DNA from 3 places in the Paraburkholderia gardini genome. Region 3 is predicted to be linked to each of the others. Evidence: predicted binding sites of a transcription regulator. Region 3 holds the regulator's gene; each other region holds the start of a gene.
The links. Region 3 encodes FliA, which starts transcription of late flagellar genes. Its sites were predicted from a motif close to CTAAAGTTTNNNNNNNNNNNGCCGNTA; they were not measured.
Positions count from the first base shown of each region.

Region 1: fliS (flagellar export chaperone FliS) is a predicted target of FliA. The motif match lies at 6,796-6,822, and genes of this name have one in related genera.
Region 2: LPA37_RS07850 (DUF4088 family protein) is a predicted target of FliA. The motif match lies at 4,011-4,037, and genes of this name have one in related genera.

Region 1 covers NZ_CAJQZB010000045.1:1,008-10,202, forward strand. Annotated here, with positions in the region: gene LPA37_RS24265 (flagellar hook-length control protein FliK) at 1-702, opposite strand, end outside; gene fliJ (flagellar export protein FliJ) at 744-1,193, opposite strand; gene fliI (flagellar protein export ATPase FliI) at 1,205-2,779, opposite strand; gene fliH (flagellar assembly protein FliH) at 2,773-3,447, opposite strand; gene fliG (flagellar motor switch protein FliG) at 3,434-4,429, opposite strand; gene fliF (flagellar basal-body MS-ring/collar protein FliF) at 4,419-6,200, opposite strand; gene fliE (flagellar hook-basal body complex protein FliE) at 6,437-6,772, shown strand; gene fliS (flagellar export chaperone FliS) at 6,914-7,348, shown strand; gene LPA37_RS24305 (flagellar protein FliT) at 7,345-7,674, shown strand; gene fliK (flagellar hook-length control protein FliK) at 7,757-9,195, shown strand, end outside.
Region 2 covers NZ_CAJQZB010000007.1:120,352-131,136, reverse strand. Annotated here, with positions in the region: gene LPA37_RS07865 (hypothetical protein) at 1-198, shown strand, start outside; gene LPA37_RS07860 (hypothetical protein) at 314-586, shown strand; gene LPA37_RS07855 (ATP-dependent helicase) at 817-2,994, shown strand; gene LPA37_RS07850 (DUF4088 family protein) at 3,098-3,856, opposite strand; gene LPA37_RS07845 (AzlD domain-containing protein) at 4,201-4,524, opposite strand; gene LPA37_RS07840 (AzlC family ABC transporter permease) at 4,521-5,198, opposite strand; gene LPA37_RS07835 (AraC family transcriptional regulator) at 5,391-6,230, opposite strand; gene LPA37_RS07830 (CreA family protein) at 6,291-6,779, opposite strand; gene LPA37_RS07825 ((Fe-S)-binding protein) at 6,957-7,700, shown strand; gene LPA37_RS07820 (lactate utilization protein B) at 7,697-9,088, shown strand; gene LPA37_RS07815 (LutC/YkgG family protein) at 9,075-9,671, shown strand; tRNA gene LPA37_RS07810 (tRNA-Asn) at 9,778-9,853, opposite strand; tRNA gene LPA37_RS07805 (tRNA-Asn) at 9,931-10,006, opposite strand; gene fdxA (ferredoxin FdxA) at 10,131-10,454, opposite strand; gene pncB (nicotinate phosphoribosyltransferase) at 10,769-10,785, shown strand, end outside.
Region 3 covers NZ_CAJQZB010000041.1:24,212-34,996, reverse strand. Annotated here, with positions in the region: gene LPA37_RS23335 (flagellar hook protein FlgE) at 1-1,297, opposite strand, end outside; gene flgD (flagellar hook assembly protein FlgD) at 1,331-2,047, opposite strand; gene flgC (flagellar basal body rod protein FlgC) at 2,059-2,487, opposite strand; gene flgB (flagellar basal body rod protein FlgB) at 2,595-3,086, opposite strand; gene flgA (flagellar basal body P-ring formation chaperone FlgA) at 3,324-4,661, shown strand; gene flgM (flagellar biosynthesis anti-sigma factor FlgM) at 4,806-5,168, shown strand; gene LPA37_RS23305 (flagella synthesis protein FlgN) at 5,264-5,713, shown strand; gene LPA37_RS23300 (RNA polymerase sigma factor FliA) at 5,831-6,565, opposite strand; gene LPA37_RS23295 (MinD/ParA family ATP-binding protein) at 6,596-7,465, opposite strand; gene flhF (flagellar biosynthesis protein FlhF) at 7,458-9,479, opposite strand; gene flhA (flagellar biosynthesis protein FlhA) at 9,724-10,785, opposite strand, start outside.

The sequences.
Region 1 (9,195 bases), on a different contig from region 3:
GGAAAGCGCCGCCTGCAATGCGTCCTGCACGGACTTGGGATCGAGCGATGCGAGCTTCTTGCCAATGGTCGTCACGCTCGACGCCAGCGTGCTCGCAGCAGCAGTCGTCGTCGCAGCAGTGCCGTCGGCCGGAAGCGCATCCGCAGCTTTCGACGCCGCTGCGTCCATCGCGGCGCTCGCCTGTGCCTGCGCGTCCGCCGCTGCCGCAGCGGCTGCTGCCGCCAGGGCGGCGGCCGTTGCCGGTGTGTCCGATGCGCCCGCGTGCTGGTGCGACTTCGTGCCCGCGCCGGTGGGCTTGCCCTTCCCGCTGGCCGCCGTGGTCTGGTGGTCCGTCGAAGAGGCGTCGGCCTTCGTCGTGCTGTCCGTGTCCTGCTTGCCGTCGGTCGCGCTCGTGCTGCTGTCCTTCGATGCATTCGCCGGCGTCGACGTGTCATGCACGCCCGACGTCGAAGACGATGCGGACGATGACGAACCCGCCGAAGCCGTCGTCGAACCCGACGATGACGACGATTGCGATGACTGGGACGATTGCGATGACGGCTGGCTGACCGGCGCCTTCGCCGCGCTGTTCTGCGAGTCGATGCTCTGCTGCAGCGTCTGCGAGAACGGCGGCGTGCTGCCGCCCGACGCGGACGACGATCCGCCCGATGCCGCGCCAGTGGTCGCGCCGATCAACGAATTGAGGAGTGAGAGTGACGTCATGCGTGATCCCGTGTGTTCGTGTCAGTCAGGGTGCGTGGGCGTCAGGCGCCTTCCACGCGCATCCGGAGAATGCGTGCTGCGTGTTCGTCGGCGTCGCGTTGTTCGCGGCGCGCGCTCTGCGTTGCCTCGGCGGCGTCGCCGCGCGCCTTCAGGACTTCGTAGGAACCGAGTTTCTGCTTCTGGCGCTGCCAGTCGGGCTTCGCCGCCTCGACGCGTGCGGTCGCGGTGGCGAGCAGCCCGCGCTGCTGCGCGATCGCGGCGTCGAGCGTGTCGATGAACGCCTGAAAATTGCGCATGTTGCCGGCAGGCATGCCAGATTGCGCCGTCGCTGTGAAACGACGGTGATATTCGTCGCGATACTGCACGAGTGAGTCGAGCTGCGCCTCGACCTCGCCGCGTTCGCGCTGCACGCGGCCAAGCCGTTGCGCGGCGGCGTCGACGTCGTCCTGCGCGAGACCAATCAGCGTCTTGATCGGAAAATGTTTCGACATCGACGTTCTCCCTATTCGAACAGTGCGTCGAGCATCGCAAGACTCGGCTCGAAGCCGGCGCTTTCGCGATAACCCTGTTGCAGAAACGCTTCCATGCGCGGATACAGCGCGATGGCCCGGTCGAGGACCTGGTCGCGCCCGCTCGAATAAGCGCCGACGTTGATCAGATCGCGGTTGCGCTGGTAGCGCGAAAGCATCTGCTTGAAAAGACGGGTGCGATCGAGATGCGCGTCGTCGATCAGCGCGGTCATCGCGCGGCTGATCGACGCTTCGATATCGATCGCCGGATAGTGGCCGGACTCGGCGAGCTGGCGCGACAGCACGATGTGGCCGTCGAGAATCGCGCGCGCGGAATCGGCGATCGGGTCCTGCTGGTCGTCGCCTTCGGTCAGCACGGTATAGAACGCGGTAATCGAACCGCCGCCTTCCGGGCCGTTGCCGGTGCGCTCGACGAGCGACGGCAGCTTCGCGAACACCGAAGGCGGATAACCCTTGGTCGCCGGCGGTTCGCCGACCGCCAGCGCGATCTCGCGCTGCGCCATCGCGTAACGGGTGAGCGAATCCATCAGCAGCAGCACGTGCTTGCCCTGATCGCGGAAATATTCGGCGAGCGAGGTCGCGTAGGCGGCGCCCTGCATCCGCAGCAGCGGCGAAACGTCGGCCGGCGCGGCGACGACGACGGAACGCGCGCGCCCTTCGTCGCCGAGAATCTGTTCGATGAATTCCTTCACTTCGCGGCCGCGTTCGCCGATCAGGCCGATCACGATCACTTCGGCGCTCGTGTAGCGCGCCATCTGGCCGAGCAGCACCGATTTACCGACGCCCGAGCCGGCGAAGAGCCCCATGCGCTGGCCGCGTCCGACGGTCAGGAGCGCATTGATCGCGCGCACGCCGACGTCCAGCACCTTGTGAATCGGCTCGCGATTCAGCGGGTTGATCGACGGCGCGGACAGCGGCGCGTCGTTCGCCGCGCCAAGCGGGCCGAGACTGTCGAGCGGACGGCCCGACGCATCGACGACCCGCCCGAGCAGCTCCCAGCCGACCGGCAGACGCTTCGCGCCCGCCATCGGATCGGCGATCGGCGCGCTTTCGAGCGGATAGACGCGCGCGCCAGGCAACAGGCCGTGGACTTCGGTGGTCGGCATCAGGAACAGCTTGTCGGCGGCAAAACCGACAACTTCCGCTTCGGCGAACGCGATCGGGCTGCCGGCAGGCAGCTCGATCATCACTTCCGAACCCACCGACAGGCGCAATCCGACTGCTTCGAGCACGAGACCGGCGGCGCGGGTAAGACGACCGCAGGCGCGCAGCGGTCGCGCGATCGCGTTGCGGGCGCGCAGGCTGTCGAGCTGGGCGCGCCAGGCCTGGAAATGCGGGTTCTCCGCAAGCGCCGGGTCCGGCACGAACGCGGGCGCGGCCGGAGCGGCGGCACGCGGAGCGCGGCTCGCCGCGGTCCTGGCGCCCGCAGCGGGCGCAGTCACCGCGGCGCGTTTCGATTCGGGCGCGCCGAACGACGCCAGCGCGAGCTCGCGTTCGAGCTCCGTCAGATCGCTGGATTCGATCTCGGCGAGCGTCGGCTTTACCATGTGCTGACCTTGCCCAACGCCGCCGCGACGCGTTCCCAGCGGGTGCCGATACCGGCATCGACTTCGCCCGTGTTCGCGTGCGCACGGCAGCCGCCGCGTTCCACCGAAGGATCGGTGCGCACGGTCCAGCCGCGCGTCTGAAGTTCCTCGAGCAGATACGCCTCGACCACCGGCAGATCCGCCGGGCTCACGATCAGGCTCGGCGCGCCGACGAGCGCGGGTTCCATCGCCAGCACTTCGCGGGCGGCGGCGATCAGCGCGGCCGGGTCGTGTTGCACGTGCTGGCGCACGACTTGCTGCGCGATGTCGAGCGCAAGCGCGACGAGGGTATCGGCGATTTCGCCGCGCGCGCCGGCGAGGGCGGCGTTGAACGTGTCGGCGATTGCCGTGAGGCGCACGGCTTCCGCGTGCGATTCGACGCGGCCCTGTTCGAGACCCTGCGCATAGCCCTGTTCGTAGCCGGCCTGATAGCCGAGCGCCTGGCCGGCGACATGGCCCGATGCGACGCCGTGTGCATGGGCGGCGTCGCGCAGGCGCTGCAGTTCGGCTTCGAAGGCGCCGTCGTCGACCGGTTCCGGTTCCGGCACCGGGTCGAACGAGGCCATCTCCCAGCGCTGGTAGGCCGAGAGGCTTTCCTTGCGCATGGGATCCTGATCAGACATAAGCATCTTCCGCCTTGCCGCCGATCACGATCTGACCGCTTTCCGCCAGGTTGCGCACGACCTGCAGGATGCGGCGCTGCTGCGTTTCGACGTCCGAGACGCGCACCGGACCGCGTGCATCGAGGTCTTCCGCGAGCAGTTCCGCGGCACGTTGCGACATGTTCGACAGGAACTTCTGGCGCAGCGCGGGCGGCGCGCCCTTGAGCGAGATGATGAGCGATTCGGACTCGACTTCCTTGAGCAGCAGCTGGATCGCGCGGTCTTCGAGGTCGAGCAGGTTTTCGAAGACGAACATCTGGTCGATGATCTTCTCCGCGAGCTCCGCGTCGTACTGGCGCACGTTTTCCAGCACGCCTTCCTCGTGGTTGGCCGACATGAAGTTGAGAATTTCCGCCGCCGTGCGGATGCCGCCCATCGGGCTGCGCTTCAGGTTGTCGCTGCCCGAGAGCAGGCCCGTCAGCACGTCGTCGAGTTCGCGCAGCGCGGTCGGCTGGATGCCGTCGAGCGTCGCGATCCGCAGCAGCACGTCGTTGCGCAGGCGCTCCGTGAAGCACGCGACGATTTCCGACGCCTGATCGCGGTCCAGGTGGACGAGGATCGTCGCGATGATCTGCGGATGCTCGTTCTTGATGAGTTCGGCCACGGCGGACGAATCCATCCATTTGAGGCCTTCGATACCGCTCGTGTCGCTGCCCTGCAGGATCCGGTCGATGATCGCGCCGGCCTTGTCGTCGCCGAGCGCCTTGGTCAGCACCGAGCGGATGTACTCGCTCGAATCGAGCGACAGCGCGGTGTGCTGTTCTGCTTCTTTGGCGAACTCCTGCAGCACCTCGTCGATCTGTTCGCGCGTGATGTTTTTCAGCGACGCCATCGCGACGCCAATCTTTTGCACCTCGCGCGGTCCGAGGAACCTGAACACCTGCGCAGCCTCTTCCTCGCCGATCGACATCAGCAGGAGGGCGCTCTTCACTACGCCTTCAGCGCTCATCGGACACCCAGCTCTTGACAACGGTTGCTACGATTTTCGGGTCCTGGCGCGCGATGTTGCGAGCGTAATCCAGGTGGCGTTCATATCTGCGTTTCTCGTGTTCGGACGTGAGCATGCTGGATTCCTCGTCCTCTTCGGTCACGACGGTCTTTTCCTGCACCGGCAGGCCGTCGAGCAGCATCGGCTCGTCCTGCGAGGGCAGAGAGGCGACGACCGGCTCCGGCGGTGGGAACGCGCGGCGCAGCGCCGGACGCACCATCATGAAGTACAGCACGAGTGCCACCAGACCGATTCCTGCGTACGTCGCGATCTGCTTCGCGAGCGCGATCATATCCGGCGTACGCCACCACGGCAGGTTCGCGTTCGGATCGATTTCCGTCAGGAACGCGCTGTTCACGACGTTCACCGAGTCGCCGCGCTTCGCGTCGTAACCCATCGCGTCCTTCACCAGCTGGTTCACCTGATCGAGCCTGTCGGCGGTTAGCGGCTGCATCGTGACGTGGCCCTTCGCGTCGACGCTGCGCAGATAGTTGACCACCACCGCCACCGACAGGCGCTTCACGCTGCCCATCGGCTGCTCGTAGTGGCGCACGGTCTTGTCGAGCTCGTAGTTGGTCGTGGTGTCCTTGTGATCGCTGATCGGTGTCGTCGTCACGCCGCTTGCGGCGTTCGCGCTCGCGGTGATCGGCGCGGACGCCGGCTGCGGCGGCTGGTTCGACAGCGCCCCCGGCACGCCCGACGCGCCGCTCTGGGTCATTTCCGTCGCCGTGCTCGACTGCTGGCTGCGCACGGCGGCCTGCTGCGGGTTGCCGTTCGGGCCGTAGTTCTCGGAGGTCTGTTCGACCTTCGAGAAGTCGACGTCGGCGCTGACCTGCGAATGCGCGTTGCCGGAGCCGAACAGCGGCGCGAGGATCGCGTCGATGCGCTGCTGCGTGTTGCGCTCGATCTGCTGGACGTACTTGAGCTGCGTCGCGTCGAGGCCGGTGCCGGAGGCGGGCTGCGTGAGCAGGTTGCCGTCCTGGTCGACAATCGTCACGTTGCGCACCGGCAGGTCCGGCACCGCCGACGACACCATATGCGTGATCGCCACGACCTGGCCTTCGTCGAGCATGCGACCCGGATACAGGTTGACGAGCACCGAAGCCGATGGCGCCTCGTGATCGCGCACGAACACGGAAGGTTTCGGAATCGCCAGATGCACCCGTGAAGACTTCACCGACGAGATCGATTCGATGGTCTGCTCAAGCTCGCCTTCAAGGGCGCGCTGGTAATTGACCTGTTCGGCGAACTGGCTGATGCCGAATTTCTGGTTGTCCATCAGTTCGAAGCCCACCGAGCCGCCCTTCGGCAGGCCCTGCGAGGCGAGGCGCAGGCGCATTTCGTGGACCTGCTCGGCCGGCACGAGGATCGCGCCGCCGGTTTCGCTGAACTTGTAGGGGATGTTCGCCGTCTGGAGCGCGTTGATGATCGCGCCGCCATCGCGGTCGGACAGATTGCTGTAGAGCACCTTGTAGTCCGGCGCCTGCGACCACATCACGAGGCCCGCGACGATGGCGATCAGCAGCGCGACCGCGAAGATCAGCGGCGCGCGCGGATTGCCGCGCATCTGCGAGAGCGAGGTCGGGAACGGCAGGCGCTGCGAAAAATTGCCGCCCAGACCGCCACCGAGGTCCGCGGCGCCTGCCTGGCCCGCGCCGCCGGCTCCGGCCTGTGCGCCAGCGAGGCCCATGCGGGCGTCGGGGTTGATCAAAGAGTTGGCTGACGAATCCATGCGTCGGGTATCTCCGGGATGCCTTGAGTCCTGCTCCGGCCCGCCGCGTCGGGCTTGACGGGCGCAGGGGCAGACACTTTCACGTTAGGGATTATCCCCACCGGCATGCAACCTGATTGGCCGAATAGAGCCGGGTTTCCCCCCTACTTTCGCGTCTGTGGCAAAAGGGCCGCTGCTATGCTTCATTCCAGATCGGCACGCCCAGGCACGCCGGTTTTCCTTCTTCTGGAGAGAACATGACATTGCCCGTGAGCCCACTTTTGTCGGCGCTACAGCAGATGCAGTCGATGGCCGCGCAGGCAGCCGGTGGCACCGCCCCGGCTGCTTCCGGGTCCGGCGCGGCCACGCCCGGTAACTTCGCCGCGGCGCTGAAGGCGTCGATCGACAAGATCAGCAGCGACCAGCAGAGCTCGATCAGCGAGGCGCATGCCTTCGAAATCGGTGCGCCGAACGTTTCGCTGAACGATGTGATGGTCGACATGCAAAAAGCCAATCTGGGCTTCCAGTTCGGCCTGCAGGTCCGTAACAAGCTGGTTTCGGCCTACAACGACATCATGCAAACCGCTGTTTGAGCCATCTCCCGGTCCCCTGTGGGCTAAAGCTTTACGCGTGTAATCCGATAACCCGGTTACAGGGATGACGGATTGCGGGCGGCGACGCTTCGTGACAATCCGCCAGCTATCCGCAATCTGCATCACACAGGAGGAGCGCCGATGTTTTCCCCAGGACAGGCTGGAGCCAATGCCTATGCGCGTGTCGGCGTCGAAACGGGGGTGATGGGCGCGAGCCCGCACCGCCTGATCGTCATGCTGTACCAGGGGGCGCGCCAGGCAATCGCGCAGGCCCGCATGCACCTGCAGCAGGGCAATGTCGCGGCGCGTGGGGAGGCGATCGGCAAGGCGATCGAGATCATCGGCAGCGGATTGCAGCAGTCGCTCAATCTGGAAGCCGGCGGCGAAATCGCGGAGCGGCTCGACGGGCTGTACACGTACATGGCGCGACGTTTACTCGACGCGAATATCAAGCAGAGCGAAGCCATGCTCGTCGAAGTCGACGGCTTGCTGGCCACGCTCGAAGAAGCCTGGATCGGGATTGCCCCGGAGATCGCGCGGATGGCGACACAGTCGTCCGCTGAAAGCATGAGATGACATCGAACGCAGAATATTTCGCCCGCTACGAGGCGATCGCAGCGATTTCCAACCGGATGTTGACGGCGGCGCGCCACGCGCTCTGGAATGACCTCGTGGTGTTGCAGGAAGAATATCGTCGGCTTGTTGACGGGCTGAAGCACGCAGAAGAAGGCGTGAAGCTCGACGATGCTGAGCGCTCGCGTAAATTCGAGCTGATCCGCCGCATCCTCGCCGACGACGCCACGATCCGCGATCTCGCGAACCCGCGCATGGCAAAACTGTCGGCGCTGTTCGCCGCGACCTGCCCGGCCAGCGTGCTGAAGGAACTTTACCAGGCGCGCTGAGCGCGCTTTTATCGACCCGTACCGTCGTCGGGGCGCATGGCCGCCGATGACCACGCGCCAGGGGCGCGCGAGAGGAACCGGCATGAACGGAATCGACACGGCTGTGGCTTCGCTGCTGGCAAGCCGCGTCGACAGCCTCCTTTCGATCGGCTCGCGGGCCGACGCCGCCACATCGCAGACGGGCGCCTCCGCGCTTACCGTCGAGACACCGGTTACGCCTGGCGGCGCGTTGCCCGCCGCACCCGCTACTCCTCAAGCTTCCGCGCAGACCGCGCTATCCGCTGTCGCCCTCACGCTCGACGCGATCGCCCGCTCGGGCGGCGACGCGACACCCGCTGTCGTCGGCCAGATGCCGGTGTGGGCCGCCGCGCCCGCGATCGACGTCGCCATCGAAGGCATGCTCTTGCCGCTGTTCGATACGCCGGCAGCGACGGGCTCGGGATCGGCTGCGGCCGGCGGGGCCGCGGCGAATACAGGCGCCGCCGCCGCGACGGGCGCAGCCGCGGCGAGCGTGGTCGCATCACCGTTGCCGGTTGCCGCGCTCGTCGCGGCGCTTCAGCGCACGGTCGCCGAAAGCGGTCTTTTCTACGAATCGCATCTTGCGCAGTGGCTCTCGGGGCAGCGCACGCCCGCGTCGCTTGCCGGCGAACCGCAGAACCGGCTCGCCGACGCGGCCGCCCAGCTTCCGCTCGACTGGAGCACGGACGCCAATGCTGCAGCGCAGCCGTGGGCGTCTGGCGCCGCCGCCCAGGCCCGCGCGACGGCCGCCACGCTGAACCCGAACGGCAGCGCGGCCACGTCACGCGGCGGGCCCGACGCTTCGCAGATGCAGGCGGCCCGCTTTGTCGCGCTCGAACTCGCCGCCGACGACGCGTTCCCGGATTCCTCGCAGTCGCTGCGCTCGCTGCTGCATACGTCGCCGGGCGACGCGGCGTCCAGCGCGAATTCAGCCACTACATCGCAGCAACTCGCCGCATCGATTCATCCCGCGACGATTCCACTCGTGCGCCAGCAACTCGATCTGCTGGCGACCGGGCAGTTTCGCTGGACCGGCGAGGCATGGCCGGGCGCGCGGCTCGACTGGACTATCGAACAGGACGGCGACGAATGGCAACGCAGCGGCGGCGGCGCGGAAGGCGACGAGCCGTATCCGTGGCGCACGCGACTCACGCTGTCGCTGCCTTCGCTTGGCACCATCGATGCCGATCTGACGTTGAACGGCACGCAACTGATGGTGCGGGTTCAGGCGAGCCCGAACGGCGCCGCGCGTCTTGCCGCGCAGGGTGAGCTGTTTCGCCAGCGCCTCGCGGCGGCCGGTATCGATCTCAGCGCGCTGTCGATCCGTGAGATCGGCGGCGCGGCAGTGGGCGGGGTGAACAGCGGCAGCGATGCCGCGAGTGCCGCGCAGGCAACGAGCGCGTACGCGCGCTCGGCCGCGGCAGCCGGCGAGGAAGCCGGCGCGGCGGCGCGTGCCGCCGGGGCCAGTCCCGCTTCGGGTGCGGGCACGAACGCACGCGCCGC
Region 2 (10,785 bases), on a different contig from region 3:
TACCGCGCGTCGAAGAAGGCTTCGAAGGCGCAGATGAAGCAGGAACAGAAGGATGCGAAGGCGCAATACAAGCAGGACGTGCGCAACGCGAAGATCAACAAGCAGGCTGACAAGGCCGCCGCGAGCAACGAAATGAACGCGCAAATGCAGGGCACGCAGGGACAGGGCGCGGCTCCGGGAACCGATACACACCAGTAACCCGTCGGTAATCGCGTCTCTTGCCCGCGCCCATTTTCCGGGCCCCGTTTCAGCCGTTTCCCCTGCCGGGACCGTTTCATGCGGAGAATGCAGACGGCACAACAGGAGGTATCCCATGAAAACCAGCACACTCATCGCGGCGCTTGTCGCAGGTTGCCTGTCGGCCGGCATGCCGGCCGCCGCTTTCGCGCAAACCGCGCCTTCGCGTGATCCGGTATCGGAGCCTGTCACGCATGCAGACAGCAAGGCCGCGAAGGAACAGTCGAAGGCTGATAAAAAGGCGGCCGTCGCTCAGGCAAAGGCGGACAGGAAGAAGACCGATGCGCAGTCCGATGCCGACAAGGCAGCGGCCGACGCTCGCGTGAAGGACGCAAAGAAGCAGGATTAACCACGCACGCCTCTCGCGTCCCCGACCCGCGTCACGGTTTCGTCCGAGCCAACGGCGTGTCGCAACGAGCGGCCCGGAGCGCTATGCGCGTCCGGGCCGTTCCTGTCTGCGTGAGCTGAAAATCCCAAAGAAAGCGCGGATCGCTTCGGTCGCCGCCATGGAGCCCCAAACAGGGCGCTTGTCGGCACGGGTTGTATGGATATACAGTATGCGTCGCCCTCCGTCACCTTATGCTCCCGACCACTGTGCTCTCCACCGCCGATTCCCCGCCCTCCAATGCCGCCGCCTGGCTCGCGAAGCTCAACGAGGCCCAGCGCGAGGCCGTCGAATTCGGTGCGGACGATTCTGGAGAACCATCCGGCGCGCTGCTGGTGATTGCCGGCGCGGGTTCCGGCAAGACGAATACGCTGGCCCATCGCGTCGCGCACCTGGTGATGAAGGGCGCCGACCCGCGTCGCATCCTGCTGCTCACGTTTTCGCGGCGCGCCGCGCAGGAAATGATCCGGCGCGTCACGCGCATCGCGGGCGCCGCGCCCGGCGCGCGGGCGGCGTTCGCCCAGGGGCTCACCTGGTCGGGCACGTTTCACAGCGTCGGCGCGCGTCTGCTGCGCGAATACGCCGATCTCATCGGCCTGTCGCCCACCTTCACGATCAACGATCGCGAAGACTCCGCCGATCTGATGAACCTCGTGCGTCATGAACTCGGGTTGTCGGCGAAAGAGAAGCGGTTCCCGTCGAAAAACACCTGTTTTTCGATCTATTCGCGCGTCGTGAACACGAGTGCAACGCTCGCCGACGTGCTCGACACCGCGTTTCCGTGGTGTCGCGAATGGGAAGCCGAGCTGCGCGCGCTCTTTGCCGCGTACGTCGCGGCCAAGCAGACGCAGAGCGTGCTCGATTACGACGACCTTCTGCTGTACTGGTCGCACATGGCGGCGGAGCCGTCGATCGCGGCCGACCTGTCGGGGCGCTTCGATCATGTGCTTGTCGACGAATACCAGGACACCAACCGCCTGCAGGCGTCGATCCTGCTCGGCATCAAGCCGGACGGGCGCGGCCTGACGGTTGTCGGTGACGACGCGCAGTCCATCTATTCGTTTCGCGGCGCGACGGTGCGCAACATCCTCGATTTCCCGGCGCACTTCGATCCGCCGGCGAAACAGGTCACGCTCGAGCGCAACTATCGTTCGACACAGCCGATTCTTGCCGCATCGAACGCCGTCATCGATCTCGCGGCCGAGCGCTTCACGAAGAACCTGTGGACCGATCGCGCATCGGCGCAACGTCCGCGTCTTGTCACCGTCGCCGATGAAGTCGATCAGGCGCGTTATGTGGTCGAGAAAGTGCTGGAGGCGCGCGAGGACGGCATGAAGCTGAAATCGCAGGCCATCCTGTTCAGGGCCGCCCATCACAGCGCGACGCTCGAGATCGAACTGACCCGGCGCAACATTCCGTTCGTCAAGTTCGGCGGCCTCAAATTCCTCGATTCGGTCCATGTGAAGGACGTCCTCGCCGTATTGCGCTGGGCGGAAAATCCGCGCGACCGGGTGGCGGGTTTTCGCGTCGTCCAGTTAATGCCGGGCATCGGGCCGGCAACGGCCGCGCGCGTGCTCGATCAGGTCGCCGAACGCGCTGGCGCGACGCCGCCGGAAGACACGGACACAGCCGTCGGCCTGTATCGCGGTGCGCAGCACACAGCGGGCGCGCTGGCGTCGTTCACGCCGCCGGCCCGCGCGGCGCAAGACTGGCAACCGTTCGTCGAACTGATGTCGCAGTTGTGTGGGCGCCAGTCGGCCTGGCCGGCGGAGTTCGAGTTGATCCGCCGCTGGTACGAGCCGCATCTGGAGCGCAATCACGAAGATGCTTCGATCCGTCAGGGCGATCTGCTGCAGATGGAAAGCATCGCGGGCACCTATGCGTCGCGCGAGCGCTTTCTGACCGAGCTGACGCTCGATCCGCCCGACGCCACCAGCGATGAATCGGGCGTGCCGCTGATCGACGAAGACTATTTAATCCTGTCGACGATCCATTCTGCGAAAGGGCAGGAGTGGCGCAACGTGTTCGTGCTGAACGGCGTCGACGGCTGCATTCCGTCGGATCTCGCGACGGGCAACGACACCGAACTCGATGAAGAACGGCGCCTGCTCTATGTCGCGATGACGCGTGCAAAGGAGGACCTGCATATCGTCGTGCCGCAGCGCTTCTACGTGCACAACCAGACGCAACTCGGCGACCGTCACGTGTGGGCGCAGCGTACGCGGTTCATTCCGGCGCATCTGCTGCCGCTCTTCGACGCGCACGCATGGCCGCATGTGCCGGTGCCCGCCGCGCCGACGGCCGCCGGGCTTGCGGCAGCGGCCCACGCGAAGATCGAGATCGCGGCGAAGCTGAGAAAGATGTGGGATTGAGCGATGCGCCCAGCGCCGCGGGCGTGTGATCGACGCGGGCCTGCAGCGGCGCAGTGACGGCTCAGCGGCGGCTCAGTTACGGGCGCTCCGACCGCGGTCACGCTTAGCGCGACTGCCGTTGCTGGGTGCGCGGCGGCGGGGTGAAGATATTGCGCAGCCACGCGGCGAGCCGCGTGAACATGTCGTACGGTTCTTCGACGAAGATATCCGGCTTCAGGAGGCGCAGGTATTCCATGATCTGCTGCGCTTCCTGCTTCTGGAACGAGCCGTGCGAAATGCCGAGCCGCAGCAGTCCGCGCAGTTCGCCCAGCTTTTCACGCGCCATGCTGCCGACGCTCGTTTCGCAGCCGATCTTCGCTTCGTACACGCGCTGGCGCAGCGATTCCGCGAGCCGCCACGCGGGCGTCTGCATTATCTCTTCGAGCGCCTGGATGTCCTGCGCCGCCGACTTGATCTGCGCGGCGAGCGGATCGACCAGCGTCGGGTCGCCCTGTGCTTCGGTGACGATGGCCGCCGCCCAGTCGCGGCACTGCTTCGCCAGCTCTTCGGGCGTCCATTCGGAGCGCGCCGCGAAGCCGAAGCCGAACTCGTTCGCCTGACGCATCAGGATCGCGACGACGTCGGGGAATTCCTTGTCGAGTGTGCGCTTGGCCCATGCGTACTGGCCGCCCTGCAACATGCGCTGCACCGCGTGCTCCGTCAGCGGGACCATATTGTCCAGCAGCTTGGCGCGCAGAAAATCCTCGAACGAAGGCGTCGCGAACTGCGGATCGAGCTTCAGCGATACGCGCAGAAACGCGTCGAAATCCTTGCGCAATGACGCAATGGTTTCGTCTTTCAGTGAAAGGGTGATGTGACCCATAGCTTTCTGTCCCGAGTGGTCGTCCCGCGCTGCGTCTGTCTGGCGTCGCCGGCGGCCCGCCGATGGGCGATCCGCCAGACACATTGCGCGGCTGGTCCCTGTTTTCTGGCGAAACCGGCGATCGCGCCGGTCCGGCAAGGGGACGTCGACTGTTTATCGGCGGACGTCGCCAAAACTTGAGCCGGATTGATGGAGGAAGGCCACGAGACAAGGCGGGGCGGTCTGGCCCCGGTGCGCAGGTGGGCTCCGGGCGAGTGCTGTGGAACTGGCGTTATAAAAGCGATGCGGGCTGGCGGGAAGAGCCAGCCCGCGCCCGGCCGTGGAAACTGCCCGCGCCGCCGGCGCTACCTCAGCACGACGCCTTGCCACAAAAAGAAGACGGCCAGCCCGACAGCGATCGTCAGGAGCGGCCGGCGCGTGAGCGCGCTCACCAGGACGGCAGCCAGTGCGCCGACCAGTTGCGGATTGCGCCATGTCAGTTCCGCGCCGCCGCCATGAGGCGACACCGCCATCGGCACGATGATGGCGGTCAGGACGGTGACCGGCACGAACCCGAGCGCGGTGCGCACGAGCGGCGGAAACACCAGCCGGTCGCCGACGATGAAAACCGTCGTGCGAATGAGCCAGGTGATCAGCGCCATGCCGAGAATGACCAGGACGTAGCTCATTGCGAGGCCTCCGCGGTGCGTCGGCGCGCGCGCTGCATTTCCGGCCGCGACAGCGCCACGCCGATCGCGACACCCGCGATCACGGCGCCGAGCAGACCGAGCTTGTACGGCCAGCCCTGCCAGAAAAAGGCGAGCGCGCCCGCGGTCGCGGCCGCGGCGATGTAGCGGAACGCGATGAGCTGCGGCACGACGATCGCGATGAACGTCGCGACCATCGCGAAATCGAGCCCGAGGGACTGCAGGCCGGGAAACGCCGCGCCGAACAGCAGGCCCGCGAGCGTCCAGATTTGCCAGTTGACGTACATCGAGACGCCGGAGCCCAGGAAATGCCATGGGCCGATCTCGCCTGGCGCGTGACGCCGGTAGTGCGTCCACGCGACGGCGAACACTTCGTCGGTGAGCAGGCCGCCGAGCACGACGCGCCAGCGCAGCGGCAGGTGCGCGACGTACGGTGCGAGCGTCGCGCTGTAGAGGACGTGGCGCAGGTTCACGACGAACGTCGTCGCCCACAGCACGATGAAGCTCGCATTGCCCGCCATGAGACCGACCGCGATGAACTGCGCCGACCCGGCGAACACGGCGAGCGACATCAGCTGCCCATGCCACAGGTGCAGCGGCCCCGATGTGACGAGCGTGCCGAAAATGACGCCGAACGGCGCGGCGCCGACCATCATGGGGATCGTGTCGCGGGCCCCCGCGACGAATTCACTGAAATGGCTGGACTGGCTCAATCTGACTTCTCCTTTGAACACGGAGCGTAGTCGTCCTGGGCGAAATGGGCTTGTACGTTCTTGCTACGGGTGGCGTTCCGGGTTCCAGGCCGCGTTGAGCAAGGGGGCAGGCGTGCCGGACGCCATCCGGGCCACTTATGCCGACTGCCAGCGCCCCGGCGGCACGCCGAACATGCGCCGGAAATGGCGTGTGAAATGGCTCTGGTCGGCGAAGCCGCTGGCGGCGGCGACGTCCGCGACCGAGGCACCCGCCCGCAGGGGTCCCAGCGCGCGTTGCAGGCGGATCTGGTTGCGCCACGCGTGGGGCGGCATGCCCGTCGCCTGCGCGAAGAGCCGCGCGGCGTGAAAGGGCGACAACCCGACGGCGCCCGCCAGATCCGACAGTTGCACCGGCGCCGCAAGGTCGGCGCCCAGTTGTGCCTGCATCCTCGCGACGCGCGGATCGTTCGCCGCGATTCTTTGCGTTTCGGGCTGCGTGCTGCCGTAGCGGGCGAGCAGCGTCGACAATGCGTCGATCATCGCGGTTTCGGCCGCGAGCAGGTCGTCGCCGGCTTCCATCAGTTGATGCGCGTGCCGCAGGCGGTACGCGAGATCGCGATCGCGAATCACGCCTGGATCGAACCACGGCAACGGTTGCGGCCTGCCGGCGAGGTCGTCGGCGATTCTCTGGAGGAAGTCGACCGGCGCGTACATCACGCGGTAGCGCCAGCCCGCATCGACGGCCCGGGAGCCAGTGTGCAGCTCGCCAGGATTGATGACCGGCACGCTGCCGGCCTCGGCGACATGGGTCGACCCGCGATAACGGTAGGTTTCCGCGCCCGCTTCGATCACCGGAATCGCGTACGCGTCGTGCCAGTGCGGCGTGAACGCCTGATCGTAATACTCGGCCGTGAGCATCTCCGCACCGGGGATGAGCGGCGTGCGCCAGTAGCGGGGGGAATCGCGAAAGCGGGTGGAAGAACCGGTCGAAGTCATGAGCAAAGTCCAGCTGGACCCATCAGTCTAGCGCGAGCGTCCATTCGATGGGCCGACTTGTTACTTCACCGGAATTGTCGTGCCGGCCGGCATCGGTACGGCTGTGACGCTGTTTTTCGCGCTGCCCGTGGCGACGCGGTCGCTGTACGTCAGATACACGAGCGTATTGCGCTTCGGATCGACGACCCGCACCACATGCAGCGTCTTGAAGACCAGCGACATGCGTTCGGAAAACACGTCCGACTGCTGCCTGAGCGGCCCGTTGAAGTGGATCGCGCCGACCTGCCGGCAGGCAATCGACGCCTCGGTCGGATCTTCCGCGATGCCAAGCGTCCCCTTGATGCCGCCCGTGCGCGCCCGCGACACGTAGCAGGTGATGCCGGCCACGTCCGGATCGTCATACGCCTCGACCACCACGCGATCGGAGCCCGTCAGATGGAAGTTCGTATTGACGCTCCCGACTTCCTCGCTGTGCGCGAGCGGCGCGACCCCGGCCAGCCATGCCGCTGACACGGCCATGAACGACGCCCGCAACAATGTATGTGTCATCGCAATTCCATCAGAAAACCGCCATCGTATACCGGCAGGTCGGCGTGCGGACGAGGTTTGACAGCGCCTTGCGTCCCTTTTATATTTGATGGTCAGACCAACTTTACCAATAACGACAGGTGTGTGAATTCCGCATCGCCGTCGCACGACGTCCCCTATAACCCGTCTGGTTTACCCATGAAAGTCGCGCTGTTCATCCCCTGTTTCATCGATGCGTTCTACCCGGAAGTCGGCATTGCGACGCTCGAACTGCTAGAGCGTTTCGGCATCGACGTCGACTATCCGCAGGACCAGACCTGCTGCGGCCAGCCCATGGGCAACAGCGGCGCGCAGGTCGACGCGGCCGGCACCGAGCGCGTGTTCGCCCGCAATTTCGCGGGCTACGACTACATCGTCGGACCGTCGGCGAGCTGCACTCACCACGTGCGCGAGCATTTCACCGCCATCGAGCAGACTGGCGAAGTCTCGAAGGTGCGGGCCAGTGCCTGGGAGCTTGTCGAGTTCCTGCATGACGTAGTCGGCGTGCGGGAATTTCCGTGGGCGGAGTTTCCGCACCGCGTCGGGTTGCACAACAGTTGCAGCGCGTTGCGGCATCTGCATCAGGGATCGGTTTCGGAGATCGCCGGCATGCCGTTCTCGAAATCGCGCACGCTGCTGCAGGGCGTGAAGGGCATCGAGTTCGTGAGCCCCGCGCGACCCGACGAATGCTGCGGTTTCGGCGGCACGTTCTCGGTGACCGAAGAGGCCGTCTCGGTCCGCATGGGGCAGGACAAGGTGCGCGATCATCTGGATGCGGGCGCGCAGTACATCGTGTCGGGCGACATGTCGTGTCTGATGCATCAACAGGGCTGCGCCGAGCGGATGAAGGCGGACGCCCGCTTCATCCATATCGCGCAGGTGCTGAACGGAGCACGCGAATGAAGCGTATCGATCACGCGAAAGCGGCCGGCGAATTCATCGCGAAAGCGGATCACGTCGCGTTTCACGACAAACGGTTGTGGGATTTGCGCCAGAAGCGCGATGCGCAGGCGCACGGCATCGCCGAATGGGAGACGATGCGCGAACTCGCCTCGGGCATCAAGGAACACGCACTGTCGCATCTGTCGTCGTATCTCGAGCAGTTCGCGGATGCGGCCGGGGCCAACGGCGTCGTGGTTCACTGGGCGGCGAACGCGGAAGAGCACAACGAGATCGTCTACCGGCTCATGTCGGAGCGTGGCATGACGGCGCTCGTCAAGAGCAAGTCGATGCTCACCGACGAATGCGCGATGCGCGACTATCTGGAGCCGCGCGGCATCACGGTGATGGAAACGGATCTCGGCGAGCGCATCCAGCAACTCGATCACCAGGACCCGAGCCACATGGTCGTGCCGGCGGTCCACAAGCTGCGCGGCGACGTGGCGGAACTGTTCGGCCGCACGATCGGCACCGATCCGAAGAACAGCGACATTCACTATCTCGCCGAAAGCCAGCGCATGGACACGCGCCCGTATTTCGTGCGCGAGAAGACCGCCGGCATGACCGGCTGCAATTTCGCGATTGCGGAGACGGGCACAGTGGTCGTCTGCACGAACGAGGGCAATGCGGACCTGTCGGCCAATGTGCCGCCGCTGCATATCGCTTCGATCGGCATCGAGAAAATCATTCCGCGGATTGCCGATCTTGGCGTATTCGTGCGGATGCTCTCGCGCAGTGCACTGGGCTCGCCGATCACGCAGTACACGTCGCACTTTCGCGCACCGCGGCCCGGCACGGAGATGCATTTCATCCTCGTCGACCACGGCCGTATCGAGCGGCTCGCGATGGAGGACTTCTGGTACTCGCTCAAGTGCATCCGCTGCGGCGCCTGCATGAATACGTGTCCGGTGTACCGGCGCAGCGGCGGGCTCTCGTATGGCGGCACGTATTCGGGGCCGATCGGCGCGATCATCAACCCGACGTTCGACCTGAAGCGCTATAGCGCGCTGCCGTTCGCGTCGACACTGAATGGCAGCTGCACGAACGTGTGTCCGGTGAAGATCAATATCCACGAGCAGATCTACAAGTGGCGCGAAGTGATCGCGGTGCGCCACGAAGTGCCGTTGGTGAAGAAGGAAGTGCTGAAAATGGCGGGGCGGCTCCTCGCGAGCCCGACGCTGTATCGCGCGACGATCGCGTCGCTGGGCGGCGCGCTGAAGCGCCTGCCGAATTTCGTGCTGTATAACCCGCTCAACATCTGGGGCCGGCAACGCGAATTGCCGGACGCGCCGGCCATGACTTTCCACGAGTGGTACAAAAAGAATCGCGGAGGCCGTGATGGCAACGCGTGACGATTTCCTCGCGAGGGTGCGCGCGGCGCAGCCCGCGGGTCGGCCGCGACCCGATGTGCCGCTGTTCGCTTCGCCCGGCGGCGACCTGCGCGAGCGTTTCATCGCGGCGCTTGGCTTGATGGGTGGAACCTGCGTCGAGGCGGCAACGGCCGCGGACGTGCGCGCGCTGCTCGACGCGCGTTTCGGCGCCGACGCAGTGATTTGCAGCGCAACGTCCGAAGTGCAGGGCACGCGTGCGATGAACCCGGACACGCCGCCGGCTTCGCTGGAGGACGTCGACGTGGGCGTCGTGAGGGCGCGCTTCGGCGTCGCGGAAACCGGCTCGGTCTGGTTCAGCGAGAAAGAGTACGTGGTGAACGCGCTGGGCTATCTGGCGCAGCATCTCGTCGTGCTGCTCGACCCGACGCGGATCGTCGATGGCTTGCAGGACGTCTACCGTCGGCCGGATTTTCGCGATGCGCGCTACGCGGTGCTCGTGACCGGCCCGTCGGCGACGGCGGATATCGAAGGCGTGCTGATCCGCGGCGCGCAGGGCGTGCGGTCGCTGACGGTGGTATGGCTCGGGGGGAATGCGCAGGGCTGATCGTTCCGGCTTTACGCAACCGGTGGCTGCGTAAAGCACGGAAGGCAAAAGAGGAGTGCAGAAACAGAAAACAAAAAGGCCCGCAAAAATGCGGGCCTTCGAATTCTGGCTCCCCGACCTGGGCTCGAACCAGGGACCTACGGATTAACAGTCCGGCGCTCTACCAACTGAGCTATCGGGGAACAACAATGCAACTTGCTGCTGCGGTGCTACTTTACGTAAAAAAGCCCGTTATGGCTAACGGGCCTTTGCAATTTCTTGGCTCCCCGACCTGGGCTCGAACCAGGGACCTACGGATTAACAGTCCGGCGCTCTACCAACTGAGCTATCGGGGAACAACAACAGCAGAGAAGCGAAATTGTATGGGGTGCTTCAGGGCCTGTCAATAGCTTTTGCTCACCCCGATTGTGCTTCCGCTGCACGTGGCGCGCGGCGCTCCGGGGCGCAGACCCGCGCCGCTCAACGCTCGAGCATCGCCAGCTTTTCTTTCACGTCCTTGAAGTCGTCGGCTTCCGGCAGCGGCGTTTTGGTCTTCGTGATGCTCGGCCAGCCCTTCGCGAGATCGGCGTTCAGGGGGATGAAATCCTGCTGGTCGCCCGGCACGTCTTCTTCGGCATAGATCGCGTTCACCGGGCATTCGGCGACGCAAACAGCACAGTCGATGCACTCATCGGGATCGATCGCGAGGAAGTTGGGACCTTCGCGAAAGCAGTCCACCGGGCACACATCGACGCAGTCGGTATAGCGGCACTTGATGCAGCTTTCGGTCACAACGTGAGTCATTCAGGCAGCTCCTGCATGCGGTATCTGGGGAGGCGAAACGCCAAAACCGCTATTGTAGCGTAAGGTCAAGAGCCGTATAGGCTGGCGGTCAATGGGGGTTTATATCGTTTCGTGATTAGTTTATGGAGCGCGGCGGCTGTTGCTGGCGCGAGCCCACCCTGGCGGCCGGACGCTGGCCATCCGGCAGAGGCCCTTCGGCCCGTGTGGCGGCGCGCATTCGGGTAACATGCGACAGGTCGGTCCGTTCGGGGCATCCGGGTTACGAGGTGCCTCCTGCGGCCATCTCCGATTATTGGCAGTCCGGCTTGCACAACATGATTATTAATTCGCT
Region 3 (10,785 bases):
TGCCGAGATCGACGAGACCGTTCTGGTTCGCGAAGTTCGCGAGCACGATCTGGCCGAGCGCGGCCGTCTGGCCGTTCGAGTAGTTACCCGTCAGCGTGCCGTCCTGGCCGATCGTGAAATTGGTCAGCGTGCCGGCGGCGAAACCGTCCTGGTCGAGCGAGTTCGTGCCGTCCTTGCTGCCGAACTGCGTGGTGCCGCCGATACGCAGCTGCAGGCTTTGCGGTGTGGCTGAACCGTCGGTGGTCGGGATCGAGAAATCGAATGCCAGCGGCGTGGCAGTCGGGTTGCCCGCATTGTCGGTGGTGCTCACCAGATTGCCCGAGCTGTCGAAGGTCGCCGTGCCGATCTTGCTCGCCGTGCCGGTCGACACGCCCGCGTATACGTCCCACGAGCCTGCTGCCGTCTTCACGAAGTACATGTTGACCTGCTGCGCGCCGCCGAGCGAGTCGTACACCGGCACCGACGTCGGATAGCTGTAGGTCGTGCTGTCGGTCTGGTCGAACGGGACGGACGTCGGCGACACGGTAACCGTGTCATTGACTGCCGGGACACCCGCGAGCGTCACCGTCTCACCGGTCCCGAGCGTGATCGGCGAGCCGTCCGTGTAAGTTGCGCCCGTGACCGAAGGCGTCGCGCTGCCATTGACGTAGACGTCATACGTCGTCGCGCTCGTGAACGTGATCTGATAGGTGTTGGCGTTCGTGCCGGCGGCGGTATTGGTGATCGCCGCGCCGCTGCTGGTCACCGTACCCGTGTTGGTGCCGCCGAGCGCCACGCCTGGCGTACCGAGCACCAGCGGATCCTGCGCGTTCAGATTGAGGCCAGCCGTGATGGTGCTGGTCGTCGTCGGCGGGATGTTCGCGGTCGGCACCTTCAGCGGCACCGTGTTCGCCGAGTTGATGATGCCGTTCGCGTTGGCCGCGTAACCCATCAGTTGCAGGCCGTCGGCGTTGATGATGAAGCCGTTCTTGTCGAGCTGGAACACGCCGTTACGCGAATACGTCAGCGAGCCGTTGTTCGACATCTGGAAGAAGCCGTTGCCGTTGATCGCGACGTCGAGCGCCTGATTCGTCGTGTTGATCGTGCCTTGCGAAAACTGTTGCTGCACCGAGGCGAGACGCGAACCGATACCGATCTGCGTGTTCACCGCGGTTGCCACCGAATTCGCGTACATGTCGGCGAACTGCGCCGAGCCCTGCTTGAAACCCACCGTGTTCGCGTTGGCGATATTGTTGCCGATCACATCGAGGTCGCTCGACGCGCCAGCCAGCCCGCTCAAGCCTTGCTGATAACCCATGACATTCTCCGTATCTGAAGTATCTGGATGCAGTTAGATGATGGCGGCGATGTCGGTCAGTCCGACCGTGCTGCCCGTCGACAGCACGAGGCCCGCCGTGCCGTCCGTCTGTTTGATCACGCCTTGAACCGTGCCGGCGGACAGCGTCGTCGCCGTCGCGGCCTTGCCGCCGACCGTGCCGGTCGCGGTAATCGTGTAGGTGCCGTCCGGCAGCGCGTTGCCTGACTTGTCGACCGGTGTCCAGCCCACCGGCACCGTGCCCGCCGACTGCTTGCCGAGGTCGAGCGTGTTGACGATCGTGCCGGCCGAGTTCTTGACGACGATCTGCAGGTCGGACGCGTCGTTCGCGAGCGTGACGCCGAAGCCGGTCGCCTTGCCGCTTGCCACCTGGAACGTGTTGCCCGGGGCGAGCACCGTCGAGCCGATCAGGTTCGCGGCCTGCGTCTGCTGGCCCGCGGTCAGTTGCGTCGAGAGCGACGTGAGCGACGTGTTCAGCTGGCTGATGCCCGTCACCGTGTTGATCTGGGCCAGCTGCGAAGTCATCTGCGAGCTGTCCATCGGATTCGTCGGGTCCTGGTTCTTCATCTGCGCGATGAGCAGTTGCAGGAACGTGTTCTGCAGATCCGAGCCGCTTGTCGCGCTCGAGGTCGAGCTGGAGCTGGAGGACGAACTGGCCGTGCCGTTCATCGTATCGAGCAACGTCTGCGATATGGCCGGGCCGTTGTTACCGATAGAGGTGTTGGTGGTCAAGGAAATACTCCTCAGGTTCCGATCGTTAGCGTTTTCAGCATCAGCTGCTTCGCGGTATTCAGTGTTTCGACGTTGGCCTGATACGAGCGCGAGGCCGAAATCATGTTGACCATTTCCTGCACCGGATCGACGTTCGGCAACGTGACGTAGCCGTCTGCATTCGCGGCCGGGTTACCCGGTTCGTACGACGTTTTCATCGGCGTCGGATCGTCGATGACGCCCGTCACCTGGACGCCGCCGATCTGCTGGCCGGAGCTCGTGCGTGCGCCGCCCGCGATCGGGCTGACGCCGAACACGACCTGCTTGGCCTTGTACGGCTGGCCGTCGGGACCGGTGGTGCTGTCCGCGTTCGCCAGGTTCGACGCCGTGACGTTGAGCCGCTGCGACTGCGCGGACATCGCCGAACCGGCGACATTGAAAATATTCATCAGGGAAGGCATGGCTTCTCGACCTCTCTTGCCGGTGTCCGGCTATTAATCCCGTAGCGTGTGGTTTCTGGCGGTACTCAAATCAGATGCGGTGATGCGTGATATTCCTGCGTGCCTGCTTACGAACCCGACGTGATCGCCGAGAGCATGGTCTTGATCTGTTGCGACAACACGGTCATGCCCGACTCGAAGTGCAGCGAGTTGTCGGCGAAGTTCACGCGCTCCGTGTCGAGATCGACGGTATTGCCATCGAGCGACGGTTGCGCCGGAATGCGGTATGCGACCGTGCCGAAGTCGTCGGTCGGGCCGCCGGTGGCCTGAAGGGTCTGCTTGCCCGGCAGGTGTCCTGGCTGCGTCGACACCATCGACATGCCGCTCGTCACACCGGCGGGTTGCGTCATGGCGAGCGTCGAACTGTTCGACGCGCCCTGAACGGCGCCGCCGCTCTTTTTCAGCGCGCCGGCAAGCGCCGACGAAAAATCGACATCGCGTGCCTTGTAGCCGGGCGTGTCGGAGTTGGCGATATTCGAAGACAGCAGCTCCTGACGGTAGGCGCGCACATCGAGCGCCTGGCGGCCAAAAGCGAATTCGGCATCGAGTTTGTCCAGCATTGATCTTTCCCCATGACGGTCCGGGGCTTCCTGATCGGCCGATGTGCGCTTTGCGCGAGGCGCAGCGAACGATGATGGCGACCATGAAGGCCTTTTTGCATGTGATGCATCTTAGGGGCCGGCGCCAGGCGGCAATCGGACGAATAACCGGGGAAGGGGGCCTCTATTCAACGTTTGCCAGAGAGGGCCGCTCTCTAGAATGCGATTCGTACCAGTGCATTCCGATGGAGAAACACCATGTCCCTGTCCGCTTCCGCTCTCCCGCACACCGCGCGCCGCGCCAGTGCGGGCACCGTACGGACGCTGGCGGCGTGGCTCGCGCTCGCCGTCGGCGCGGCCGGCGCGGCGCTGCCTTCGTCCGCCTACGCGGAGGACGCCGGCGGACCGATCGTGATCGCGGGACCCGCCGAGACGAATCCGGGCGCGCTCGCGGCAATGGCCGGGCGCATGAATGCGCCGGCGCCAACGGCTGCCATGCAGCGCGCGGCGATGGACACAGCCGGCCGCGCGTCGCCGAACGATCGCAACAACATCGACCGGTTCGCCAACGCAGCCCACGCGGATGGTGCGATTGTCATTCCCGGCGCGGGCGAGGCGCCGGCTCCGGGCATGATGCGCGTCAGCATGCAGCCTGCCGAACGCCAGGTGACGCCGGTGATCATCGCGCCCTCGCAACCGGCCGTGCGCATGGCCGAGCCGGTGCGGCCGGTCGCGGCGAACCCGCCCGCCAGCGATGCCGCGGCACAATTCGACACGCTCGCATCGCGCGGCGAGCCGCCGCAACTGGGCACCAGTGCCGGCAACACGACGCGCGCGATGGGCGCTCATGCAGCGGCGCGCAGCGTACCCGCTTCGCAACCGACAGTGCTGTCCGCTGCGCTGCAGACCGTCGCTGCACAGCCCACGCAGGCGGCGACTCAGGCCGTACAAGCCGCGCCACCCGTTCCCGCCGGCCAGCAGGACGGCGAAGCGGTCCGCCGCGCCGCGCTCGCGTTCCTGCAGCAGCAGGTCGTCGGCCTGCCGGGCAAGGTCGAGATCACGATTGCGCCGGTGTTTCCGCGCGGGCTCGCCGCCTGCGCGACGTTCGAGCCGTTCATGCCGACCGGCACGCGCCTCTGGGGCCGCACGACTGTCGGTGTGCGCTGTGCTGGCGAGCGTCCGTGGACGATGTACATGCAGGCGCGCATTACCGTGCACGCCACCTATTACGTGGCCTCGCGCCCGATGAATCCCGGCGAGACGCTTTCCGCCGCCGACCTCGTCGCCCGTGAAGGCGATCTGACGATGTTGCCGCAATCGATCGTGACCGATCCGTCGCAGGCCATCGGCTCGGCCACCACGATGCGTGTGTCCGCCGGCCTGCCGCTGCGCCTGGACATGCTGAAGAGCGCGTCGTCGGTGACGATCGGCCAGACCGTGAAAGTGGTCGCGCAAGGGCAGGGTTTTGCGATTTCGGCGGAAGGCAGCGCGATGAACAACGCAGCGCCCGGCCAGTCGGTGCGGGTGAAGACGGCCAGTGGCCAGGTGATCCAGGGAATTGTGAAGAACGGTGGCACCGTCGAGATCCAGCTCTAGTTTTCTGGGGCGGGATGACGGAACACCGGGGCGCCGCGAGCACTGTGCGCACAGGAAGAAGACCGGAAGCGGGCGGTATCGATTGAGCTAAAGTTTCGATTCGTGAATGCCGTTATTAGACTCAAATCGTTCAGGAAGCCAATCGTGAAAGTCGATTCCACATCCAATTCAGGTCTGCCGACGTTGAAAGACGCCGCGCAGCGTGCGCAGCAAGGCGGCGACGCCGCTCCGGCGAGCGCGGGCGCAACGGCCGCCGGTGCAGCAGCCAGCAGCAGTGCGGCAGGCAGCGCGTCGGGCGACGCGAGCGTCAGCCTGTCGGGACTGGCCGCGCATCTGCACAGCCTCGCCTCCACTGGCTCGGCCGACATCGATACGGCAAGCGTCGAATCGATCCGTCAGGCGATCAAGGACGGTTCGCTGAAGATCGATACCGGCAAGATTGCTGATGGCGTGCTGGAAACGGCACGCAACCTGTTGCAGAAGAAGAGCCCGTCGACCGGCAACTGATTGACGCACCGGTGCATGGTGCGCCTCGTGCCGGGCGGCATTTGTCAAACTGGGTCCGCATGCAACGCGCGGGCCAGCGTGTCTAGCGAGTTGTGATGAAAGACGCCCTGCTTTCTACTGTCATCGACGAATATTCGACCGTCGAAGCCTTTGCCTCGGTTCTCGCCCTGGAAGAAAAGGCGCTCACTGCCGTTGAGCCGCTCGAAACGCTCCCGCCGATCGTCGAAAAGAAAACCGAACTGGTCGGCAAACTCTCCACGCTGGAACAATTGCGCGATGCGCAACTGGCTGAGCTCGGCTATCCGGCCGGCTGGCCGGGGATGGAGCTGGCCGCGGACGGCGATGCGCGACTGGCCGCGCAATGGTCGCTGCTGCAAAAAGCCGCCGAACGCGCGCGCCGCTCGAACACCCTGAACGGTTCGCTGATTCGCACGCGGATGGACTACAACCAGCGCGCGCTCGAAGCGCTCAACGTCGCGGTCACCACCGAACGCGTCGGGTTCTACGGCCCGGACGGACGGATTCCGGCGAATAACGGGCTTTAAGCCCGGTCACGCGGACCGTTTCGCTTCCTGAATCCCTGACACAAAAAGCAACGCGGCGCCTGGTGCGCCGCGTTGCTTTTTCTGCGATGGGTGGAGATATCGCGAAACCGGCTGATATCAGCCCGCCTCCGCTCCCGCCCACGCCATTTCCCGCAACCGCGTGCGCAGCCGCGCAACCGCCTGGCTGTGCAACTGGCACACGCGCGATTCGCTGACTTCCATCACCGCGCCAATCTCCCGCAGGTTCAGCCCGCGCTCGTAATACAGCGACATCAGCAGCTTCTCGCGTTCCGGCAGGCGGTCGATCGCTTCGACCAGCGCCGAGCGCAGACTGTCGTCGAGCAGCGCCGACAGCGGGTCCGAATGGTCGACGCAGTAACGGTCGAGAAACGGCTCATCGTCGGCGGAACGGTCGAAATCTTCGTAGTAGATCAGCTGGCTGCCATGCAGGTCCTGCAGCATCGACTGATATTCGTCGAGTGGCATTTTCAGGTGATCGGCGATCTCGGTCTCGCTCGCCGAGCGGCCCAGATGCTGTTCCACCTTGTGCACCGCCGTTTCCACCTCGCGTGAAGTGCGGCGCAGGCTGCGCGGCAGCCAGTCGTTGCTGCGCAGCTCGTCGAGCATCGCGCCGCGAATCCGCTGGCTTGCGTACGTTTCGAACTGCGCGCCCTGATCTTCCTTGTACCGGCTCGCCGCATCCAGCAGGCCGATCATGCCGGCCTGGATCAGGTCGTCGAGATCCACGCTCGCCGGCATCTTGGCGACGAGCTGCAGGCCGAGGCGCCGCACCAGCGGTGCGTATTTTGCCAGGACGTCGGCCTGGGAGATCTTTCCCTGAGCGTTGTACATCGTGCTCCCCTTGTCTCCGCGCTTCGCCTCTCAGGCGTGCTGCGCAGACGGTTGGTCGGCGTGTTTCGCCGCTGTTACTGTCGCGGAAGCCACCCCGGGCGTCCGTGACGACATCGCTGGCCGCATCGGCCAGTACTGCAGTTCTCCGGCGACCTGCCGGAAGTCGCGCGCAGCCGGTGTCGACGGAAACGCATCGACGACGCAGCGCGACAACTCCACGGCCCGCGTCATGCGCGGGTCAGCGGTCACACATCCTGCTTCTTCCAGCGCGACAGTCAGATACCGCCCCGCGACGCCCGCCAGATTTTCAAACGCACTGTGCGCATCCGCCGCGCTCTGGACGCGATTCACCAGCACGCGGAACTGCGGGATCGCGTGCGCGAAATGCAGACGCTTCATGCACGCATACGCGTCGGTGATCGCCTGGGCGTCGATGCGCGTGACGATCAGCACGTCGTTGGCCTGCATCGCGAGCGACGACAGCGCCCCGTCGTGGTCGAGTTCCGCGTCGATCAGCACGATGTCAGCCGGTCCGGCGAGCAGCAGCGCCAGCTGTTCCGGCGTGCAGCCCTCGCGATTGCCGCGCGAAGCGACGAGTACGCCAAAGCCAAGCTCGTGGCGGCCGACGGCCTGCGCGAGCGCCATCTCGCCGCGCACGACCGCCGTGAAGTTGCCCGCGCCGCGCACGCCGCCGAGCATGCCGTTCACCGAGTTCTTGCCAAAACGCTCGTCGATCACCAGCACGTCGCGGCCAAGCTCCGCGAGCGCGGCCGCGAGATTCACCACCGCGGTCGTGCAACCGACGCCGGACGAGCCGCCCGTAACAGCGACCACGCGCGAACCGGACCGGTTGAGCAGACGACGCAAGCCTTCCGCCTGATCGAGCACGAACTTATCCAAAGCGAACCTCGTGCAGATCGGCCGTCGAACGCGCCGACAGTGCCGAGAGCAGCGCGGGGATATCGTCGTCCTGCGGCACGAACGGCGAGCCGTCGCGCGGAATGCAGAACGCACTTTTGATCAGGAATTTCTTCGTCGCGACGTAGAGGTTCTCCGGCACCTTCTGGCCGGTCGACACGTAGTGCACCGGCAGCTTGTAGCGAATCACCGTGTCGAGCACGCTGCCGAGATTCGTCGCTTCATCGAGCTTCGTGAGGATGCAGCCGGCGAGCGCCTGGTTATCCGGCGACTTCTGGTAGGCCTGCACCACTTCGTTGAGTGTGTCGCCGTGGCTCGTTGCGTTCAGCAGCAGCAAACGTTGCACCGGCTGGCCCGTGCCGCACAGCATCGCGATCTGGTCCGACACCGAGCGGTCGCGCTGGCTCATGCCGATCGTGTCGATCAGCACGATGTGCTTGTTGCGCAGTTCGCTCAGCGCGAGTTGCAGGTCCGCGCCGTCTTTCACCGCATGTACCGAGACGCCGAGGATCTTGCCGAAAATGCGCAGTTGCTCGTGGCCGCCGATCCGGTAGCTGTCGGTCGTCAGCAGCGCCACCTTGCTTGCGCCGAAGCGCATCACGCAGCGCGCCGCGAGCTTCGCCGTCGTGGTCGTCTTGCCGACGCCCGTCGGCCCCGTCAGCGCGAACACGCCGCCGCGCTCCATCAGCGCGTCTTCGTTTTCGATCACGGGCAGGTTCGCCCCGAGCACCGAATGCACCCATTCCATGCCCGCGTCCATGTTTTCGACCGCCGGCAGGTTCTCGACCATCATCTTCACGAGCTGCGCCGAGAAACCGGCTGCGAACAGATGCCGGGTCAGCGCGGCATGCGTCGGGCTGCGACGCTGACGGTCGGCCCACAAGAGGCCGGTGAACTGCTCTTCCATCATGCCGCGCAGCGATGCGAGCTCGCTCATCACGGTTTCGTTGACGATCTGCTCCATGCGCGCCTTGATGCCGTCGGTCACGGCCGCTGCCGCGCCCGGAGACAGACCGGCAAGCGAGTTCACGCCGCCCTTCGCGGCGGCTTTCGCCGGTGCGGCGCGCGGCGCGGCGCGGCGTGCCGCGAGGTCGGCGGCTTCGCGCGCCCAGTCGGGCGTGCCCGGATCGTCGATTGCGGCCAGCGTGTCGACCGGCGCGCCCAGACCGCGCGCCATCGCGGTGGCCGGCGTCATCACCGACTTCGCGGTGTGCGCGACATCCGTCGCCGCGATGCGGCGCGCGTGATCGATCAGCCAGGGGTTCGTTTCGACCATCGTGCGCGGACGGCCCGGCGCCTCGGCGATTGCCGGCAGCGGCGTCATGACCGACGGTGGCGTCGGCATGTCCGGACGTGCGTCGATGCGGTTTTCCGGGCGGCCTGAAGCGCGACTGCCGGCGCGCGTGTCCGGACGGCTTTCGAGCCGCGCTTCGGAACGGATCTCGATGCGTGCGTCATCGGTCGTGCGGGTGCTGGACGTGGTGCCGCCGGCGTTGCCTGCCAGCGTGCTGCTGTCGTTCGATCCGGTTTCGCCGGCCGGCGTCGCCGCGCGCTCCGTGCCGGCTTCCGGACTCGCGCCGAACACCGAGGAAAAGACATCCGGCATGGCGCTCGCGTATGGATTCACGGCCATCGACGGCATCGCCGAAGACGGGTACGAAGCCGGCGCGCCGCCAAAGCCGGTGCTCATCGTGGTGTTGCTGCCCGTGCCGGAACCGGGGTTCGCGCCAGAATATCCCGCGCCGCCATTCAGTCCGGTGCCGAAGTTGCCGTTACCACTATTGCCAGCGCCGAACGACACTCCGGAACCGAAGTCATCGGCGGCTTGCTGCGCGGGAGAAATCGCGGCGAGATCGCGATCGGCGAGTGCGACGATTTCGACCGTGCCGTCTTCGATCGTACGGTTCGACAGGACGACTGCATCGGAGCCCAGTGCTTCACGAACGAGACGCAGCGCGTCACGACTCGTTGCGCCGACAAATTTACGAATGTTCAAGCTTGACTCCCGATGAGCGTCACGGACCGGCAACATACCGCTTCCCATTGAGACGGATTATTGCGAATTAAGTCCACCGCCCATCGGTGGATAAAGACCGGGAAAGGCGGGCAATTCGCGCATTAGGCACGCGCCGCGCACGGCGCCCGCGCGCCGATATCCGCGCGAAAGGCAACGGGAGTGGGGTATGAAGCGGTGCGCGGGCCGCTGGTTCGACGCCAGCGGCGAAGCAAAACGGCCGGCCTTACGCGCCAATCACATTGGCAACGCGCACGTGCCGCGTATCGGGCACTTCCGCGTAGGACAGCACTTTCAGTTGCGGCAGGCTGCGGCGCAGGAAGCGCGCGAGCATCGCACGCAGCGCATGCTGCACGAGCAGCACGGGCGCGAGACCCAGATGTTGCTGGCGCTGCATCGCCTTCTGCACTTCGGTCAGGAGCGTATTCGCGAGGCCCGGTTCGAGGCCCGGATTCGCGCCGGTCGAGAGCGCCTGTGACAACACCCGTTCGAGATTCGGGTCGAGGCCCATCACCTGCATGTCGCCGGTGCCCGGGAACCACTGCTGCGTGATCGCGCGACCGAGCGCGAGACGCACCGCCGCCGTGAGGTCGTGCGCATCCGTGATCTTCGGCGCGTGTTCGGCGAGCGATTCGAGAATCGTGCGCAAATCGCGGATCGGCACGCCTTCTTCCAGCAGGTTCTGCAACACCTTTTGCAGCGTCGTGAGCGACAGGATCTTCGGCACCAGATCGTCGACGAGCGAAGGCGTGTCCTTCTGCATCCGCTCGATAAGCGACTGCACTTCCTGACGGCCGAGCAGTTCCGACGCATACGTGACGACCAGGTGATTCAGGTGCGTCGCGACAACCGTGCTCGAATCGACCACCGTGTAGCCATACACCTGTGCCTGTTCGCGCAGGTTCGTATCGATCCAGACAGCCGGCAGGCCGAAGGCCGGGTCTTGTGTGGGCGAGCCCGGCAACGCGGCCGTCACCTGCCCTGGATTGATCGCGAGCCACTGGCCCGGATACGCTTCGCCGACGCCCACTTCGACGCCCTTCAGCGCGATCCGGTAGCCGTTCGGCCGCAGTTCCAGGTTGTCGCGAATGTGGATGACCGGCGGCAGGAAGCCGATTTCCTGGGCGAATTTCTTGCGGATGCTCTTGATCCGCTTGAGCAGTTCGCCGTCGGAGTTCTTGTCGACCAGCGGAATCAGCCGGTAGCCGACTTCCAGACCGAGCGTGTCGATCATCGTCACGTCGTCCCAGCTGGCTTCGGTTGCTTCGGTGGACGTGAGCGCGGCCGG